Allochromatium vinosum DSM 180: one gene and its partner. The protein of the gene in region 2 interacts with the protein of the main gene of each other region in a pairwise test. Links are inferred from orthologs where the notes say so. Each region holds a gene or a part of one and is shown on either strand. Other genes may lie near its edges. The genes, in order: uvrB and uvrA.

Region 1 (8,834 bases), 2.7 Mb from region 2 along the record:
GATCTTCTCGGTCCACTGTCACAACGATCTGGGGCTGGCCGTGGCCAACTCGCTCGCCGCCGTGCGCAACGGGGCGCGTCAGGTCGAGTGCACCATCAACGGACTCGGCGAGCGCGCGGGCAACGCGGCGCTGGAAGAGATCGTGATGACGGTGCGTACCCGTCAGGATCTGTTCGACTGCGACACCCGGCTCGACACCACCCAGATCATGAACTGTTCGCGGCTGGTCTCGGGCATCACCGGCTTTGCGGTCCAGCCGAACAAGGCGGTCGTCGGGGCCAACGCCTTCGCGCACGAGTCGGGCATCCATCAGGACGGCGTGCTCAAGCATCGCGAGACCTACGAGATCATGCGCGCCCAGGACGTCGGCTGGAGCGAGAACCGCATGGTGCTCGGCAAACACTCGGGTCGTAATGCCTTCCGCGCGCGCTTGCAGGAGCTGGGCGTGGTGATGAACTCGGAGGAAGACTTGAACGCGGCCTTTGCGCGATTCAAGGATCTGGCCGACAAGAAGCACGAGATCTTCGACGAAGACTTGCAGGCCCTGGTGACCGAGACCACGCTGGAGACGGCCAACGAGCGCGTCAAGCTGGTGTCGATGCGCGTCTGCTCCGAGACCGGTGAGACGCCGAGCGCGGCTCTGGTGCTGGCCGTCGATGGTCAGGAGCGTTCCGGCACCGCCACCGGCGGCGGTCCGGTCGATGCAACCTTCAAGGCGATCGAAAGCCTGGTTCAGACCGGTTCCACACTCAAACTCTACTCGGTCAACGCCATCACCAGCGGCACAGATGCGCAGGGCGAGGTGACGGTACGGCTGGAGAAGGGCGGGCGCATCGTCAACGGCCAGGGCGCGGATACCGACATCCTGGTCGCCTCGGCCAAGGCGTATATCAACGCCTGCAACAAGATCCTGCATCCGGCCGAGCGCGCCCATCCGCAGGCGGCCGATGTCTGAGGGGCGCGCAATGGTCGAGCGTCCGCCGCTCGATGAGGAACGGCGCTTGGCCTATCTGGAGGCCATGGGCGTGAGCGTCTGGGCGCTGCGTTCGCCCTGGGTGGCGATGTCTGATTCGCGAGCCGCCGAGTCCGGCGACTCGGTGCCGTCCGCGACCGCGTTGCCGCTTCTCGACGCCTCGGGAACACCGCCGCGAGTTGTCGCTGAGTCGACGCCCCGTGCGTCCGCCCCGGTCGAGCCGGCACCGATGACGGTTGAAACTGCGGCACGACCGGCGCCCGCGTCCGCAGCTCGCGAGGCGCCATCCACCCTGGCTGACGCGCCCTCAGCCGAGCCAGAGTCCTGGCCATTTCCCGACTGGGACGAGACGCCCGAGTATTCACCGTCGCTGATGGATGAATGGGACGCCATGGGCCATCCGCCCGCGTCCGAGGCCGAGGCGGTGAACCCGATCGAGCGCATGGACTGGGACGCGCTGGACGCCGCCGTGCGCGGCTGCCGCGCCTGCCGACTCTGGGAGACACGCACCAAGACCGTCTTCGGCGTCGGCGACCGGCGCGCGGATCTGATGATCATCGGCGAGGCGCCGGGCGCCGACGAGGACCGCCAGGGCGAACCCTTCGTCGGGCGGGCCGGCCAGTTGCTGACCCGGATGCTGGCGGCGATCGGCTTCAGCCGCGAACAGGTCTACATCGCCAATGTGCTCAAGTGCCGTCCGCCCGGCAATCGCGATCCCAAGCCGGACGAGGCGCTGGCCTGCCAAGCCTATCTGCACCGTCAGGTGGCCCTGATCGAACCCAGGGTCATCCTCTCGGTGGGACGGATCTCGGCGCAGCAACTGCTGAAGACGGATACCCCGGTCGGTCGACTGCGTGGACAGTGGTTCGACTATGGTCCGGCACATATCCCGCTGCGCGTGACCTATCATCCGGCCTATCTGCTACGCTCTCCCGAGCAGAAGGCCAAGGCGTGGGACGATCTGACCGAGGTCTGGCGGCGGCTGTGACCCGACGGGCGGTGGCGGGTGTGTCTTGAATCGCGCGGTTACTTTTCGAACAATGCCACACGAAACGAGTGGCTGGACATCTCGATCAGCTTTGCCTATGATTTTTATGGTTGCGATCGTTAAATAAGATTTCTTATTTAATTATTTTCTAATATACACTCTTCCCCGTGGTCGATGCAGTGCTGGCCACGCTTGCTGCCAACGACAAAATGATCGGAGAGAACAGATGAAAAAGCTTGCTACCGCTGCTGCCGTCGCCGCCCTTCTTGGTGCTTCCGCTTCCGCTTCCGCCTGGTGGGGTCCGGGCTGGGGCGGTCCGGGCTACGGCTCGGGCATGGGCGACTGGATGAATGACATGTTCGGCGACGGCTACGGCGACTTCAACATGAGCATGAGCGGGGGCGGTCGCGGCTATGGTCGCGGTAACGGCTACGGTCGCGGTTATGGCTACGGTAACCCCTACTATGGTTACGGCTATCCCTACTACGGCGGCTACGGCGCTCCCTACGGCGCGTATGGCGCTCCCTACGCCTTCCCCTATGGCGCACCTTACGGCGCACCGGTCGCTCCTGCGGCTCCGGCTCAGTCCGAGTCCAAGTAAGCGCGACATCTAAGTCGGGGAAAGAAGCCAGGCGCTCTGCCTGGCTTCTTTCGTTTCAGGGCTTCGCTATTCGATCACGATTTCGTAGAGTCGGGGCCAGTGCTTGCCTGTGACGAACAGCCGACCTGTCGCGGCGTCATGAGCAATGCCGTTCATCACCGCTTCTGGCCCCACTCGCTCGCTGGATGGATAGAGCGTCGTCAGATCGACCACGGCTGTCACCTGGCCGCTGTCGGGTGCGATTTGCACCAGATGATCACTGCGCCAGACGTTGGCCCAGATGGCGCCATTGATGTATTCCAGTTCGTTGAGCCTGTGCACCGGGCGCTTACCGGCGCGGACCTTCACCCGTCGCACGACGTTCCGGGTCTCGGGATCGAGAAACCGTAGCTCGTCCGTACCGTCGCTCATGATCCAGTGCTGTCCATCCTGGGTCAGACCCCAGCCTTCGCCGGTATAGCTGAAGGTTTCCAGTCGCTCGAAGGTCTTGGCGTCGTAGATGATCCCGAGCCGTTCGCGCCAGGTCAGTTGCACCAGGCGTCCGCGCCAATCCGTGAGGCCCTCGCCGAACAGATTGGGGGCGAGCCGGATGTCCTGCTCCACGCGCCCGGTTTCCAGATCGACCCGGCGCAAGGTCGAACGGCCATAGTTGCCGGTGCTCTCGTAGAGCGTGCCGTCGATGAAGATCAAGCCCTGGGTGAAGGCGCTCGAGTCGTGCGGATAGCTCGCTACCACCCGATAGCCGAGTACCGGCGCTGAGTCGGCTAAAGCGACACCACACCACAGCATCAACAGCGCGACCAAACCGAGTCCCGACTTCATGCGGCCAGTCCTCGCGCCTGCAACTCGCGGATCTGGTCGCGAATCGCCGCCGCCTCCTCGAACTCCAGATTCTTAGCGTGCTGGTACATCTGCTTTTCCAGCGTCTTGAGACGCTTGGCCATCTGCTGGGGCGTCAGACGACCGTACTCGGCCACCTGCTCGGCGACCCTGGCGTATTCGCGGGCCTTCATCGGTGCGCCGGGCGTGTGGGCTTCCAGGATGTCGGCAACCGCCTTGCGGATGGTCTGGGGTGTGATGCCCTGGGCTTCGTTCGCCGCGATCTGCTTGGCGCGGCGCCGCTCGCTCTCCTCGATCGCGCGCTGCATTGAGCCGGTGATCCGGTCGGCATAGAGGATCGCCTTGCCGTTGGCGTTGCGCGCCGCGCGGCCGATGGTTTGGATCAGCGAATCGGTCGAGCGCAGAAACCCCTCCTTGTCGGCATCCAGGATCGCCACCAGCGACACCTCGGGCATGTCCAGCCCCTCGCGCAGCAGATTGATGCCGACCAGCACGTCGAAGGCGCCGAGCCGCAGATCGCGGATGATCTCGACCCGCTCGACGGTGTCGATGTCCGAATGCAGATAGCGCACCTTGACGCCGTGCTCGTCGAGATACTCGGTCAGATCCTCAGCCATGCGCTTGGTGAGCGTCGTCACCAGCACCCGCTCGTCGGCGGCCACGCGCGGGCCGATCTCGGACAGCAGGTCGTCGACCTGACTGAGCGCCGGGCGCACCTCGACCTCGGGATCGACCAGCCCGGTCGGGCGCACCACCTGTTCGATGACCGCGCCCGAGTGCTCGATCTCGAAGGCGCGCGGCGTGGCCGAGACATAGATGGTCTGCGGCTGGCGTGACTGGAACTCCTCGAACTGGAGCGGGCGGTTGTCAAGCGCCGAGGGCAGCCGGAAACCGTAGTTGACCAGATTCTCCTTGCGCGAGCGGTCGCCGCGATACATGCCGCCGAGCTGGGGCACGGTGACATGGCTCTCGTCGATGACGAGGATCGCATCGGGCGGCAGATAGTCGTACAGGGTCGGCGGCGGCTCGCCGGGTTGGCGTCCGGAGAGATAGCGGCTGTAGTTCTCGATGCCCTGGCAGTAGCCGACCTCCAGCATCATCTCCAGATCGAACAATGTGCGCTGTTCGAGCCGCTGGGCCTCGACCAGCTTGTCGTTGGCGCGCAGCCAGTCGAGCCGCTCCCTGAGTTCCGGTTTGATGAGATCGATGGCCTTCAGAATGGTCTCGCGCGGGGTGGCATAGTGGGTCTTTGGGAACACCGTGTAGCGCGAGACCTGCCGCCGCACCTCGCCGGTGAGCGGATCGAACAGCGACAGCGTCTCGATCTCGTCGTCGAACAGGGCGATGCGCAGCGCCTCGTCGTCGGACTCGGCCGGATGGATGTCGATCACGTCGCCGCGCACGCGATAGGCGCCGCGCGACAGCTCGATCTCGTTGCGGGTGTATTGCAGCTCGGCGAGCCGGCGCAGGATGGCGCGCTGGTCGATGCGCTCGCCGCGCTTGAGGATCAGCACCATCTTCAGATAGGCCTCGGGATCGCCCAGACCGTAGATCGACGAGACGGTGGCGACGATGATGACGTCGCGCCGTTCCAGCAGCGCCTTGGTCGCTGAGAGGCGCATCTGTTCGATGTGCTCGTTGATCGCGGCGTCCTTCTCGATATAGGTGTCGGTCGCCGGGACATAGGCTTCGGGCTGGTAGTAGTCGTAATAGGAGACGAAATACTCCACCGCGTTGCGCGGGAAGAACTCGCGCATCTCGCCATAGAGCTGGGCGGCCAGCGTCTTGTTGGGTGCGAGGATCAGGGCCGGACGCTGGACCTGGGCGATGACGTTGGCGATGGTGAAGGTTTTGCCCGAGCCGGTCACGCCGAGCAGGGTCAGGCCGGCCTCGCCGTCGTTCAGGCCCTCGACCAGACGGCGGATGGCTTCGGGCTGGTCGCCGGCCGGGGCGAAGGGGCTGACGAGTTCGAAGGCGGGACTGGACGGGTTGGACATGCCGGGAAACCTCGGGGATGCGCACAGCGGGCGCAGGTGGGGGAGGGGCGTTCGATTCGAGTGTCGGACAGCGGACGATTCGCTATTATTGTGGGCCTCCAACCACGAATCCAGCCATCAGGGCCATCCAGGTACTTTCGTCCATGACCACCAAGCTCGCTGCCCGCGTCCAGGCCGTCAAGCCGTCCGCGACCCTTGCCATCACCGCCCGCGCCGCCGCGCTCCGTGCCGAGGGTAAGGATGTGATCGGACTCGGCGTCGGGGAGCCGGATTTCGATACCCCCGAGCACATCAAGGCCGCCGCCATCCGCGCCATCGAGTCCGGCTTCACCAAATACACCGCCGTCGACGGCACGCCGGATCTCAAGCGCGCCATCATCGCCAAGTTCCAGCGCGAGAACGGGCTGGACTATGCGCCGAATCAGATCCTGGTCTCGTGCGGCGGCAAGCAGAGTTTCTTCAATCTGGCGCAGGCGCTGCTCGATCCGGGTGACGAGGTGGTGATTCCGGCACCCTATTGGGTGTCCTATCCGGACATGGTGCTGCTGGCCGGCGGCCTGCCTGTGTTCGTGCAGGCGGGCGCAGCGCAGTCGTTCAAGATCACCCCGGCCCAGCTCAAGGGGGCGATGAACGAGAAGACGCGGCTGGTGGTCATCAACAGTCCGTCCAATCCGACCGGGATGGCGTACAGCCGTGAGGAGCTGGAGGCGCTCGGTGAGGTGTTGCGTGATTTCCCGAAGGTGATCATTGCGACCGACGATATGTATGAGCATATCCGTTGGAGTTCGGCGCCTTTCGTGAACATTTTGAATGCCTGTCCGGATCTGGCGCCGCGCACGCTGGTGCTGAACGGGGTGTCGAAGGCGTATTCGATGACGGGCTGGCGGATCGGCTATGCGGCTGGGCCGGCGCACATCATCAAGGCGATGAACACCATCCAGTCGCAGAGTACGTCCAATCCGACGTCGATCTCGCAGGTGGCGGCGCAGGTGGCGCTGGACGGGCCGCAGGAGTGCATCGGGGTGATGCTCAAGGCGTTCATGGAGCGGCACGATTTCGTGGTCGAGCGGCTCAACCAGATTCCGGGCATCGAGTGTCTGCCGACCGATGGGACGTTCTATGTATTTCCGAAGGTGCAGAAGCTGATCGAACGTCTGGAAGGGGTGAACAACGATCTGGAGCTGGGCGAATATCTGATCGAGAAGGCGGGCGTGGCGGTGGTGCCTGGGTCGGCGTTCGGGTTGGGCGGGTATATGCGGTTGTCGATCGCCACCAGCCGCGAGACGCTGGAACGGGCGTTGGATCGGATCGAGCAGGCAGTAAAAAACGCTTGACGCGGGTCGGGTCGGGCACTACCATGCGCGGCTCATGACTTTCCCTGGTAGCTCAGTCGGTAGAGCGGGTGACTGTTAATCACTAGGTCGGCGGTTCGAGCCCGTCCCAGGGAGCCATATAAGTAGAAGAAATCCCTGCCTTCTTGCGGAGGCAGGGATTTTTTTGCCTGCCTGATCGCTGGACTCCGGCGCATGTCCGGGACGTTGCCGGATCTTCCACAGTTTGAGATGTAGAGCCGCTTGAAGAGATTGCGGTGTACGACAAGCATCGCTGACGCAGCTCTAGCATCGGAAGCGACTGATGCTATGTGCGAGTTCCGTGGCGCTCTGGGCGATCTGGGTCGAGGTGCTGGCATTGGCGTCAGCAGCCGAGGCGGTGTGGTCGGCGATATCGCGGATGGCGACGATATTGCGGTTGATCTCCGTCGCCACATGCGTCTGCTCCTGAACGGCGGCGGCAATCTGCGTGCTCATCTCCTGGACGCCGGCCATGTCTTCGGTGATGCGCTGGAGAAAAGCGCCCGCCTCGTTGGCTTGGGCCGAACCGGCGAGTCCTTCTTCGCGACACTCCTGGATCAGGGAGACGATGGTTCCGGTCTTCTGCTGGAGCGCGCTGATGATGCCGCCGATCTCCTCGGTCGCCGTCCGGGTGCGCATGGCGAGGGTTCGTACCTCACCGGCGACGACGGCAAAGCCGCGTCCCTGTTCACCCGCGCGGGCGGCTTCGATCGCGGCATTCAGGGCCAGCAGATTGGTCTGTTCGGCAATGCCGCGAATGACGTCCAGCACTGAGCCGATGGTGGTCGAACTCTGCACCAGTTCGTCCGCCGCCTGGGTGGAGCCGGCCAGACGGGTGGCCAGGGTGTCGATGCGCTGAATGGTCGTATCGACTTGGACCCGCCCCTGCTGGGCATGGAGGCTCGCCCGGTGTGTCCGGTCGGCGGCTGTCTCGGTGTTGCGGGCGATCTCCTCGACGGTCGCCACCATCTGGGTGATGGCCGTGGCGAGCTGATCGGCCTCGCTGAGCTGATGGCGGCCGCCGACCGAGGTTTGCTCTGCATTGGCCGAGAGCTGTGCCAGCGTCTGGCTCAGGTCATCGATGGTGCGCTGACACTGGAGGATCACTCGGGCCACGCTGTCCAGCATGCTGTTGAGATGCTCGCCCATCCGGGCCAGCTCGTCCTTGCCGCTGACGTCGAGACGCAGGGTGAGATCGTGATCGTCTGCGATGTTCTGGATGACGCTGACGGCCCGACTGATACCGCGGTTGAGACGGCGGGCGATCAGCCACGTCAGCAGCCCCACGAGCACCATCACGGCCAGGCCGAAGGCGGCGAGCCTCCATGCCGCACGGAGCTCGGCCGACTGAAGATGGGTTTCGAGGTTCGTCCTGATGGTATCGATTTGGGACTGAAGGCCTTGCATCTGAGCGTTCAGATCGGCCCTGAGTCCCTGGTCGGCGCTGAGTCCGACACGGATCTGGGATTCGACCAGATTCAGGAAATCCTGATGATAGCGCGCCAGGGCACGGGTGACCGTCTCATCGATCTCGGGCCGGGCGATCAGAGCGGCGTAGTTGGCTTTGAAATTGTCCACATACTTGGTGCTGGATCTCAGCATGAAGTCCTTTTCATCGCGACGCAGTTGCAGGATTCCGGCCAGCAGGTCGTCGCGCCCTGTCTCCTTGACGCTGGCCTCGGCGTGGTGCACCGCCTCGCGCAGGCTGCCGTAGAGTCCGGACTCGTGATCAAGCCCGATCGTCTTGGACTCATTGAAAAACTGTTCGAAGCGCTCCTGGTACTGAGCGATCTCCTGGCGGAGCGCATCGAACTGGGTGGCTGGTATCGCATCCTGGCCCAGCAGGCCGGCGAGTCGCGCGATATCCTGGTCGAGCGCGCGCAGATGCTCGCGCAGTTCCACGGCATCCCGCTCCGCATGCTGAAAGAAGAAGTCTTGCCCGTGGCGCTCCACCTTGAGGATCCGGCTGGTAAGCTGTGCGGTCAGTTGCCCGGCCGACGCCAGTCTTTCGAGCTGGAGCCAGGTCCACCAGGACGCCAGCAAAACGATCAGCAGACTGATGACGGACAGCGCCGAAAGACCA
Region 2 (9,249 bases):
TTCGGCCACGCGCGCGGCGGCCTCCAGCTCGACGGCGTGACGCTGACCATAGCGGAAGGAGAGCGCGTGCGGCACGAAGCCCTCGGCGCGGGCGATGGCGAGCGCCGTGGTCGAATCCAGACCGCCGCTCAGAAGGACGACCGCCGGTTTCATCGCTCGACCTCGCGCACTGGAGCACGCGCGCACTTGGCGTCGACCGCCGGATTGGGCGACACTTTGGCCACCCATCCCTCTCTGGTATAGGAATGATGCAGGAACATCGAATCAAACTCTGGGATCTTCCGACCCGTCTCTTTCACTGGTTGCTGGTGGTGCTGGTGGTGTCCGCCTTCGCGACCGGGCTGACGGGCGGACGCTGGATCGACTGGCATGGCTGGATCGGACAGGCCATCTTCGGATTGATCATCTTTCGTCTCGTCTGGGGCTTCATCGGTTCGACCTATGCCCGCTTCAGCCAGTTCGTGCACGGCCCCAAGACCATGCTCGTCTATCTGCGCGGACGCTGGCACGGCATGGGGCACAATCCGCTGGGCGGGATCTCAGTGATGGTGCTGCTGGCGCTGATGCTGTTCCAGAGTCTGACCGGGCTCTTCGCCACCGACGACATCGCCTTCTCCGGGCCGCTCAAGTCACTGGTCTCCAGCGAGACGAGCGTCTGGCTCAGCAGTCTGCACCGTCAGGCCATCTGGATCATCGGTGGCTTCGTCGGCCTGCATGTGCTGGCGACACTTTTCCATACCTGGGTGCGTGGTGACAACCTGATCCGGCCCATGCTCACCGGTTACAAGATGACCCGCGAGCCGATGGCGCACTCGGCCAAGGGTGGTGGACTGCTCGCGTTCGTGCTGGCGCTCGCCATCACGGCCGGCGCGGTCTGGATCGCCAATGGCGGACTGCTGTCGCCTCCGCCACCCGCGCCGACGGGAAGCGTACCGGATTGGTGACGAACGCAAAAAGGCCGCCCGATTCTTCTTGGGCGGCCTTCTGCATGATCGGGTGCGGATCTCTAACGACGATTCCCCACCGAGTAAGCCGGCATCGCTACGCTCTGCCTGTCCCACTCTTTTCGGGAAATCGCCCCGGGATCACTTGGCCCGATACTTCTCGTGGCACGATTTGCACGCGGCGCCGACATCGCCGAAAGCGGTCTTGACCGCCTCGGCCTCACCGGTGGCGGCCACTTCAGCCAGCGTGTTGGCCGCACCGACGAACTCACGCGCAATCTTGCCGACGTCTTCCATGTTCTGGAAGAACTCGGGCTTCACGCGGGTCTTCACGTCGCCGACATTCTTGTCGGTGCCCGGACCATAGAGCGCGCCCATGCCGGAGTTGGCGATGGCGGCGATGACGTTGGCGGCGGCCTCGACCTGAGCGGCGTTGTATTCGCCCTCCAGGTTCGCCTTGATCTTGCCCATGTTCCAGCCCATGAATTCGTAGCCGGCCTGACGGGTCTCGATCTGCTCCTCGGGCGAGAGGCCGGCGGCGATGGCAGAGCTGGCGAGGCCAAGGGCCATGAGACCGGCGGCGGTGCTGGCTAACACGTGTTTCATCGGACAATCTCCGTTGTTGGTCGATGGATGTGGATGGAAAAGCTTGAGTCTGGCGCCATTCTTCCGAAGCAGCGCGGGAGGCGCTTAGATCGGGGCGACACCCGGATGGTTCAAGTCGAGAACCGGCAAGGGTGTCCGCAGTGTGGCACAGATGGCGCACAAAAGTTCCAACCCGGCCATCGGCCCGCCGCCGCGCGCCCCAGATTCGGCGTTTGACGACGAGGCGTTGGCGTCTGGGCGACATCAGTCTAGACTGCCCGCAACCAGGATGATAGCGAACCAAACATGCACGAACTCTCACTCTGTCAGGCGCTCATTGATCAGGTGACGAACATCGCCCGCGAGCATGGCGCAAGCCGTGTCGATCGCATCCGGCTCAAAGTCGGCCCGCTCGCCGGGGTCGAGCCGATGCTGCTGCAACAGGCCTATCCGCTCGCTGCCACCGGCACGCTTGCCGAAGACGCCGAACTCGTCATCGAGCCGGCCGAGATCCGGGTGCAGTGCAGCCTCTGCGGCGCCGAGACCGAGGCGCGGCCGAACCGGCTGCTGTGCGGAGCCTGCGGTGCTTTCCAGACCCGGCTGGTCAGTGGCGACGAACTGCTGCTCGAAAATCTCGAACTCACGATCCCCGATTGAACGGCGTCGAAAATAACGGTTGCATTCGCCGGGGATTCGCGTATGGTGGCAGCTCATACACCACGCGCCATCCGGTCGGCGCGGCCCGTCTCTCGGTTGATCTCCCGCCCAAGGCTCACCCGTCGCGACTCTCACGTACCCTACGCCTAGACCGGCCCAGACGAGTATTCCTGGGTAGGCCGACCCAGGAGCATTCATGTCGTTTTCCGCGCTCGGCCTCTCGGCCGAACTGCTGCGTGCGATCGCCGCGCAGGGCTACACTCAGCCCACGCCGATCCAATCCAAAGCCATTCCCGCCGTTCTGGCCCGCCGCGACGTACTCGCCGCCGCCCAGACCGGCACCGGCAAGACCGCTGCCTTCACCCTGCCGATGCTGCATCTGCTGAGTCAGTCCACCCAGCGTCAGCGTGCTCCGCGCGCCCTGGTCCTGACTCCAACCCGCGAACTCGCGGCCCAGGTCGGCGAAAGCGTCAGCACCTATGGTCAGCATCTGCCGTTGCGCGCACTCCAGATCTTCGGCGGCGTCGGCATGGTGCCCCAGACCACGGCGCTGCGTCGCGGCGTCGACATCCTGGTCGCCACGCCGGGCCGGCTGCTCGACCACGTCGGCCAGGGCCATGTCGACCTGTCCAAGATCGAATTCTTCGTCCTGGACGAAGCCGACCGCATGCTCGACATGGGCTTCATCCACGACATCCGCCGCGTGCTCAAGCTGCTGCCGTCCAAGCGCCAGAATCTGCTGTTCTCGGCCACCTATTCACGCGAGATCGAGCAACTGGCCATCGGCCTGCTGCACGACCCGCTGCGCATCGAAGTCGCTCCGCGCAACACCGCCGCCGAGACCGTGACCCAGGTGGTCCATCCGGTGGCGCGCGAAGCCAAGCGCTCGCTCCTTTCGCATCTGATCCTTCAGGGCGACTGGCAACAGGTGCTGATCTTCACCCGCACCAAGCACGGCGCCAACCGGCTGGCCGAACAGCTCGGACGCGACGGCATCACCGCCGCCGCCATCCACGGCAACAAGAGCCAGGGTGCCCGCACCCGCGCGCTCGCTGATTTCAAGAGCGGCGCCCTGCGCGCCCTGGTCGCGACCGACATCGCGGCGCGCGGACTCGATATCGACCGCCTGCCGCATGTGGTCAACTTCGAGTTGCCGAACGTACCCGAAGACTATGTACACCGTATCGGCCGCACCGGACGCGCCGGCTCGGACGGCACCGCCGTGTCGCTGATCAGCCCCGACGAACGCGGACTGCTGGCCGGTATCGAGCGTCTGCTCGGACGGCGCATCGACGTCCAGCGCATCGACGGCTTCGAAGAGCGCGGCTCGACCGACGAGACGCTCCAGGCCGATGCCCGGCGTCAGTCGCAGGCGCCGCGCAAGCATCACGCCCGCCCACGTTCCGACGGACGCGGCGAGCAGAGCGGCAATCGCGCCCAGACCCAGCATCCGCGCAGTCACGCCCGCAAGAGCGGACGCGGCGGCAGCTCGCGCCCACGCGCGACGGTTTGATGTAGGTTCGAGGACACAGTTTCGCGGAACGGCTCAGGCCGAACCGCCACCACTCCAGCCGGCGGGCGCATCGGCCGGCAGCGGAGCTCCTTTTAATCGATGCGCAGTTCCCCAAGAGACCGAGACTGATGAATATTTATGTTGGCAACCTGGCCTATAGCGTGACCCAAGACGATCTGCGCGAGGCTTTCGGTGCCTACGGCAATGTCGAGAGCGCGAACCTGATCACCGATAAGTTCACCGGTGATTCCAAGGGCTTCGCTTTCGTCGAAATGCCCAGCAATTCCGAGGCCGACGCGGCCATCAAGGGTCTGAACGAGACCCCGCTCAAGGGGCGTCCTCTGCGCGTCAACCAGGCCAAGCCGCGTTCCGATCGTCCGTCGCGTAGCGGCGGCGGTGGCTCGCGCTGGTAACAGCCGGGTCCGGCTCAGGCTGGACGACTGAAAAAGCCGCACTCGCCGGATGGTCTTGGACCGACGGCGGGTGCGGCTTTTTTGCGTCTGATACCTGGCTGGTTTGCAATCGGCGAAACAAGCGTGCGGCGAGTGAATCACGTGATTCACTCGCCTGTTCAGTGCCCTCTATATTCAGGCGGCGGCCATCATCGCCCGCACGTCCGCCTCGACCTCGCCGATCGGCTTGATGTCGAAGTTTTCGATCAGCACCTTGGCGACGTTCGGCGACAGGAAGGCCGGCAGGGTCGGCCCGAGCCGGATGTGCTTCACGCCCAGATGCAAGAGCGCCAGCAGCACGATGATCGCCTTCTGTTCGTACCAGGCGATGTCGTAGGAGATCGGCAGCTCGTTGATGTCGTCGAGTCCGAACGCCTCCTTGAGCTTCAAGGCGATATAGGCCAGCGAATAGGAGTCGTTGCACTGTCCGGCGTCGAGCAGGCGCGGGATGCCGCCGATGTCACCGAGATCGAGCTTGTTGTAGCGATACTTGGCACAGCCGGCGGTGAGGATCACGGCCTCCTTGGGCAGCGCCTTGGCCACATCGGTGTAATAGGAGCGCTGCTTGTGACGCCCGTCGCAGCCGCCCATGACGACGAAGCGCTTGATGGCGCCGGACTTGACGGCGTCGATCACCTTGTCGGCCAGCGCCATCACCTGCGCATGGGCGAAGCCGCCGACGATCTCGCCCTGCTCCAGTTCGGTCGGGGGCGCGCAGGTCTTGGCGCGCTCGATCAGCGGCGAGAAGTCCTTGACCCCACCCTCGGGACGGTCGGCGATGTGCATGGCACCCGGCCAGCCGGCCTGTCCGGTGGTGAAGATCCGATCGCGATAGCTGTCCTTGACCGGGGTGATGCAGTTGGTGGTCATCAGGATCGGGCCGTTGAAGGCCGCGAACTCCTTGTCCTGCTCCCACCAGGCGCCGCCATAGTTGCCGACGAAGTGCGCGTACTTCTTGAACGCCGGATAGTAGTGCGCCGGCAGCATCTCGCTGTGGGTGTAGACGTCGATGCCGGTGCCCTCGGTCTGCTTGAGCAGCTCCTCCATGTCCTTGAGGTCGTGACCCGAGATGAGGATGCCGGGATTGTGGCGCACACCGAGATTGACTGTGGTGATCTCGGGGTGGCCGTAGGTCGTGGTATTGGCCTCGTCGAGCAGCGCCATGGCGGTCACGCCGAACTCGCCGCACTTGAGCACCCAGCCGATCAGCGCTTGGATGTCGGATTCGGTCAGGCTGGCGGCCAGGGCGGAAACCATGAAGTCATAGATCTCGGCCTTCTCGAAACCGAGCACGGCGGCATGATCGGCGTAGGCGGCCATGCCTTTGAGACCATAGACCAGGAGTTCATGCAACGAGCGCACGTCCTCGTTGGTTTGCGACAGCACGCCGACGACCAGCGCCTTGGCCTCGTATTGATCGGGGGTGCCGGTCCAGTTGACGGCATCCAGATCACTGGAATAGCCAATGGTGGCCTTGAGCGCATCGCGGCGGGCGATGATGGCCTGGATTCTCGCTTCCAGGCGCGCATCGTCGAAATTGGCGTTGGTGATGGTCACGAACAGCGCTTCGGCGACGAAACGCCCCACACCCGGATCGGGCGTGCCCTGCCTGGCCGCGTCCTCGGCGACGACCGCCAGTCCCTTGAGCAGATAGACCAGCAGATCCTGCAAATGGGCGGTCTTGGAATGCTTGCCGCAGACACCCTTGGTGGTGCAGCCAAAACCCTTGGATGCTTCTTCGCACTGGAAACAGAACATACTCATGGCAGACTCGCTCTCGCTTCGGATCAACAGGATCGTTCGATGGCGCGAGCATGTCATCTCGCGACATCGGACGACTTGATGTGAGTCAAGCGGCGAGCGCCAGGAGGAGGCAATGCTGCACAGCCCCCCTGGATCGCCAGACGATACGGGGCAAGGGCCAAAGCCTGTCGCAGACTGTCAGAGATGCGCTCCTAACAATTGGATAGCCACCGCTCCAACAGTGGCCGCAGAAAGCGCCCGGTATGGGACCGCTCGTCGCTGGCGATGGTCTCGGGCGTACCGACCGCGACCACCTGCCCGCCCCGGTCGCCCCCCTCCGGCCCCAGATCGATGATCCAGTCGGCGGTCTTGATGACGTCGAGATTGTGCTCGATCACCACCACGGTGTTGCCCTGGTCGCGCAGTCGATGCAGCACTTCGAGCAGATGCTTGACGTCGTGGAAGTGCAGCCCGGTGGTCGGCTCGTCGAGGATGTAGAGGGTGCGCCCGGTGTCGCGCTTGGAGAGTTCGCGGCTGAGCTTGACGCGCTGCGCCTCGCCGCCCGAGAGCGTGGTCGCGCTCTGGCCGAGCTGGACATAGGACAGACCCACGTCCATCAGCGTCTGGAGCTTGCGCGCGATCACCGGCACCGGGGCGAAGAAGTCGAGCGCCTCCTCGACGGTCAGATTCAGCACCTCGTCGATGGATTTGCCTTTGTAGCGGATCTCCAGCGTCTCGCGGTTGTAGCGCCGCCCGCGACAGACCTCGCACTGCACATGCACGTCGGGCAGGAAGTGCATCTCGACCCGGATCACGCCGTCGCCCTTGCACGCCTCGCAACGCCCGCCCTTGACGTTGAAGCTGAAGCGCCCGGCGTCATAGCCGCGCGAGCGTGCCTCGGGGACGGCGGCGAACAGGTCGCGCACCTGGTTGAACAGCCCGGTGTAGGTCGCCGGATTGGAGCGCGGCGTGCGGCCGATGGGACTCTGATCGATGTCGACCACCTTGTCGAACTGCTCCAGTCCCTCGATGGCCGTATGTGGCGCGGGCGTGAGGCTGGCGCCGTTGAAGTGACGCGCGACCACCGGAAACAGGGTGTCGTTGATCAGGGTCGACTTGCCTGAGCCCGAGACGCCGGTGATGCAGCAGAGCGTACCGACGGGGATCGAGACATCGATCGCGCGCAGGTTGTGACCGCTCGCCCCCAGGATGCGCAACTGGCGTGCGGGGTCGTTGGGCGTGCGCCGGGCGGGGATCTCGATGCGCAGCTCGCCGGACAGATAGCGTCCGGTCAATGAGGCCGGGTTGGAGGCGATCTCATCCGCCGTGCCCTGAGCGACAATCTCGCCGCCATGCGCGCCGGCGCCCGGTCCCAGATCCACCACCCAGTCGGCGGTGCGGATCGCCTCCTCGTCGTGCTCGACCACGATCACGGTGTTGCCCAGGTCGCGCAGATGGGTGAGCGTCTTCAGGAGCCGCGCATTGTCGCGCTGGTGCAGTCCGATCGAGGGTTCGTCGAGGATGTACATGACCCCGACCAGCCCGGCCCCGATCTGGCTGGCGAGCCGGATGCGCTGGGCCTCACCGCCCGAGAGCGTCTCAGCGCTGCGTTCGAGCGTCAAATAGTCGAGTCCGACGTCGACCAGGAAGCGCAACCGGGTGGCGATCTCGGTGATGACCGGGGCGCCGATCGCGCCACGCTGGCCCGGCAGTTCCAATGTCTCGAACAGACGCAGCGACTCGCCGACCGGCAGGCCCGAGATCGCCGGCAGGTTGTGCCCGCCGATGAACACATGACGCGCGGCTTCGTTCAGGCGCGTGCCCCGGCAGGCCGGACAGGGTCGCTGCGAGAGATAGCGCGCCAGCTCTTCGCGCACCGTGTTGGACTCGGTCTCGCGATAGCGCCGTTCCATGTTGCGCAGGATGCCCTCGAACACCTGCGGCTTGGGACTGCCCTTGGCGTGCGGCAGCTTGAGCCGGATCTTCTCGTCGCCGCTGCCGTAGAGGACCACGGCGCGCACCGGCTCGGGCAGTTCGATCCAGGGGATCTCGACATCGAAGCCATAATGCTCGCCGAGCGAGCGGATCAGTTGGAAGTAATAGGCGTTGCGCCGATCCCAGCCGCGCACCGCGCCGCCGGCCAGACTCAGTTCCGGATGCATCACCACCTTGCCGGGATCAAAGAAGGGCTCCACGCCCAGCCCGTCGCAGGTCGGACAGGCGCCGGCCGGATTGTTGAACGAGAACAGACGCGGCTCCAGCTCCGGCAGACTGTAGCCGCAGAGCGGACAGGCGAATTTGGACGAAAAGGTCAGCTCGGGACGCTCGGGTTCATCAATCCAGCCGACCTGGACGAGGCCGCCGGAGAGGTTGAGCGCGGTCTCGAACGATTCGGCCAGACGCAGCGCCAGATCGGCGCGCACCCGGAAGCGGTCGACGACGACCGCGATGTCGTGCTTCTTCTTCGGGTCCAGCTCGGGCGGCGCGTCCAGCTCATACAAGTGCCCATCGATGCGGGCGCGCACGAAACCCTGGGCGTGCAGCTCACCGAGCAGGCGCTGATACTCGCCCTTGCGCGCCGCGACCACGGGCGCGAGCAGCATCAGCTTCTCGCCCTCGGGCAGCGCCAGCACCCGGTCGACCATCTGGCTGATGGTCTGGGCGTCGAGCGGCTCGCCATGAGTGGGGCAACACGGCTGACCGACGCGCGCGAACAGCAGGCGCAGATAGTCGTGGATCTCGGTGATGGTGCCGACGGTGGAGCGCGGATTGTGCGAGGTGGTCTTCTGCTCGATGGCGATCGCCGGGGACAGCCCCTCGACATGGTCGATGTCGGGCTTCTCCATCATCGACAAAAACTGACGCGCATAGGCCGACAGCGACTCGACATAGCGCCGCTGTCCCTCGGCATAGAGGGTGTCGAAGGCGAGCGAGGACTTGCCCGAGCCGGACAGCCCGGTCAGCACGATCAGGCGCTCGCGCGGCAGATCCAGGTCGATGTTCTTGAGATTGTGGGTGCGCGCACCGCGCAGTCGGATCATTTGCATGAAACAGCCCCGTGCTCAGACCTGACGCTCGGCGGCCTTGGCCAGTGTCCAGTGACGTTCCATCGCTTCGCGGGTCTCCAGGCTCGGTTCGAGCCCTTGGTCGCGCAGCCCGCACTCGACCTGGGCGAAGCGACGCTCGAAGCGCTGATTGGCGGCGCGCAAGGCCTGTTCGGCGTCCACGCCCATATGACGGGCCAGATTGACGCAGGAGAACAGCAGATCACCGATTTCGTGGACGCGCTCGGTCTGATCGGCGTGCTCGGCCAGGGTCGCGCGACACTCGGCGAGTTCTTCCTCGACTTTGTCGA

Evidence for each region.
Region 1: the proteins of uvrA (region 2) and uvrB interact in binary tests that used the Escherichia coli proteins (3 or more experiments, as listed by UniProt). The link is inferred for Allochromatium vinosum DSM 180 from one-to-one orthologs.

What each region holds. Positions count from the first base shown.
Region 1 is NC_013851.1:419,712-428,545, forward strand. What follows is about bases 2,891-5,818. They hold uvrB (excinuclease ABC subunit UvrB), read right to left. Parts: upstream 5,400-5,818; coding sequence 3,381-5,399; downstream 2,891-3,380. Other genes in these bases: ALVIN_RS01785 (glutaminyl-peptide cyclotransferase), read right to left, coding at 2,891-3,384; ALVIN_RS01795 (pyridoxal phosphate-dependent aminotransferase), read left to right, coding at 5,543-5,818. Also shown: ALVIN_RS01770 (2-isopropylmalate synthase), read left to right, coding at 1-955; ALVIN_RS16850 (uracil-DNA glycosylase), read left to right, coding at 966-1,961; sulfur globule structural protein SgpB, read left to right, coding at 2,188-2,562; more of ALVIN_RS01785, read right to left, coding at 2,629-2,890; more of ALVIN_RS01795, read left to right, coding at 5,819-6,733; ALVIN_RS17455 (methyl-accepting chemotaxis protein), read right to left, coding at 7,016-8,834. UniProt on the Escherichia coli protein: The UvrABC repair system catalyzes the recognition and processing of DNA lesions. A damage recognition complex composed of 2 UvrA and 2 UvrB subunits scans DNA for abnormalities.
Region 2 is NC_013851.1:3,124,738-3,133,986, forward strand. What follows is about bases 5,907-9,249. They hold uvrA (excinuclease ABC subunit UvrA), read right to left. Parts: upstream 8,942-9,249; coding sequence 6,107-8,941; downstream 5,907-6,106. Other genes in these bases: hcp (hydroxylamine reductase), read right to left, coding at 5,907-5,915; mazG (nucleoside triphosphate pyrophosphohydrolase), read right to left, coding at 8,957-9,249. Also shown: 7-cyano-7-deazaguanine synthase QueC, read right to left, coding at 1-228; ALVIN_RS13805 (cytochrome b/b6 domain-containing protein), read left to right, coding at 246-944; ALVIN_RS13810 (c-type cytochrome), read right to left, coding at 1,086-1,550; ALVIN_RS13815 (hydrogenase maturation nickel metallochaperone HypA/HybF), read left to right, coding at 1,836-2,186; ALVIN_RS13820 (DEAD/DEAH box helicase), read left to right, coding at 2,383-3,699; ALVIN_RS13825 (RNA recognition motif domain-containing protein), read left to right, coding at 3,828-4,112; more of hcp, read right to left, coding at 4,287-5,906. UniProt on the Escherichia coli protein: The UvrABC repair system catalyzes the recognition and processing of DNA lesions. UvrA is an ATPase and a DNA-binding protein. A damage recognition complex composed of 2 UvrA and 2 UvrB subunits scans DNA for abnormalities.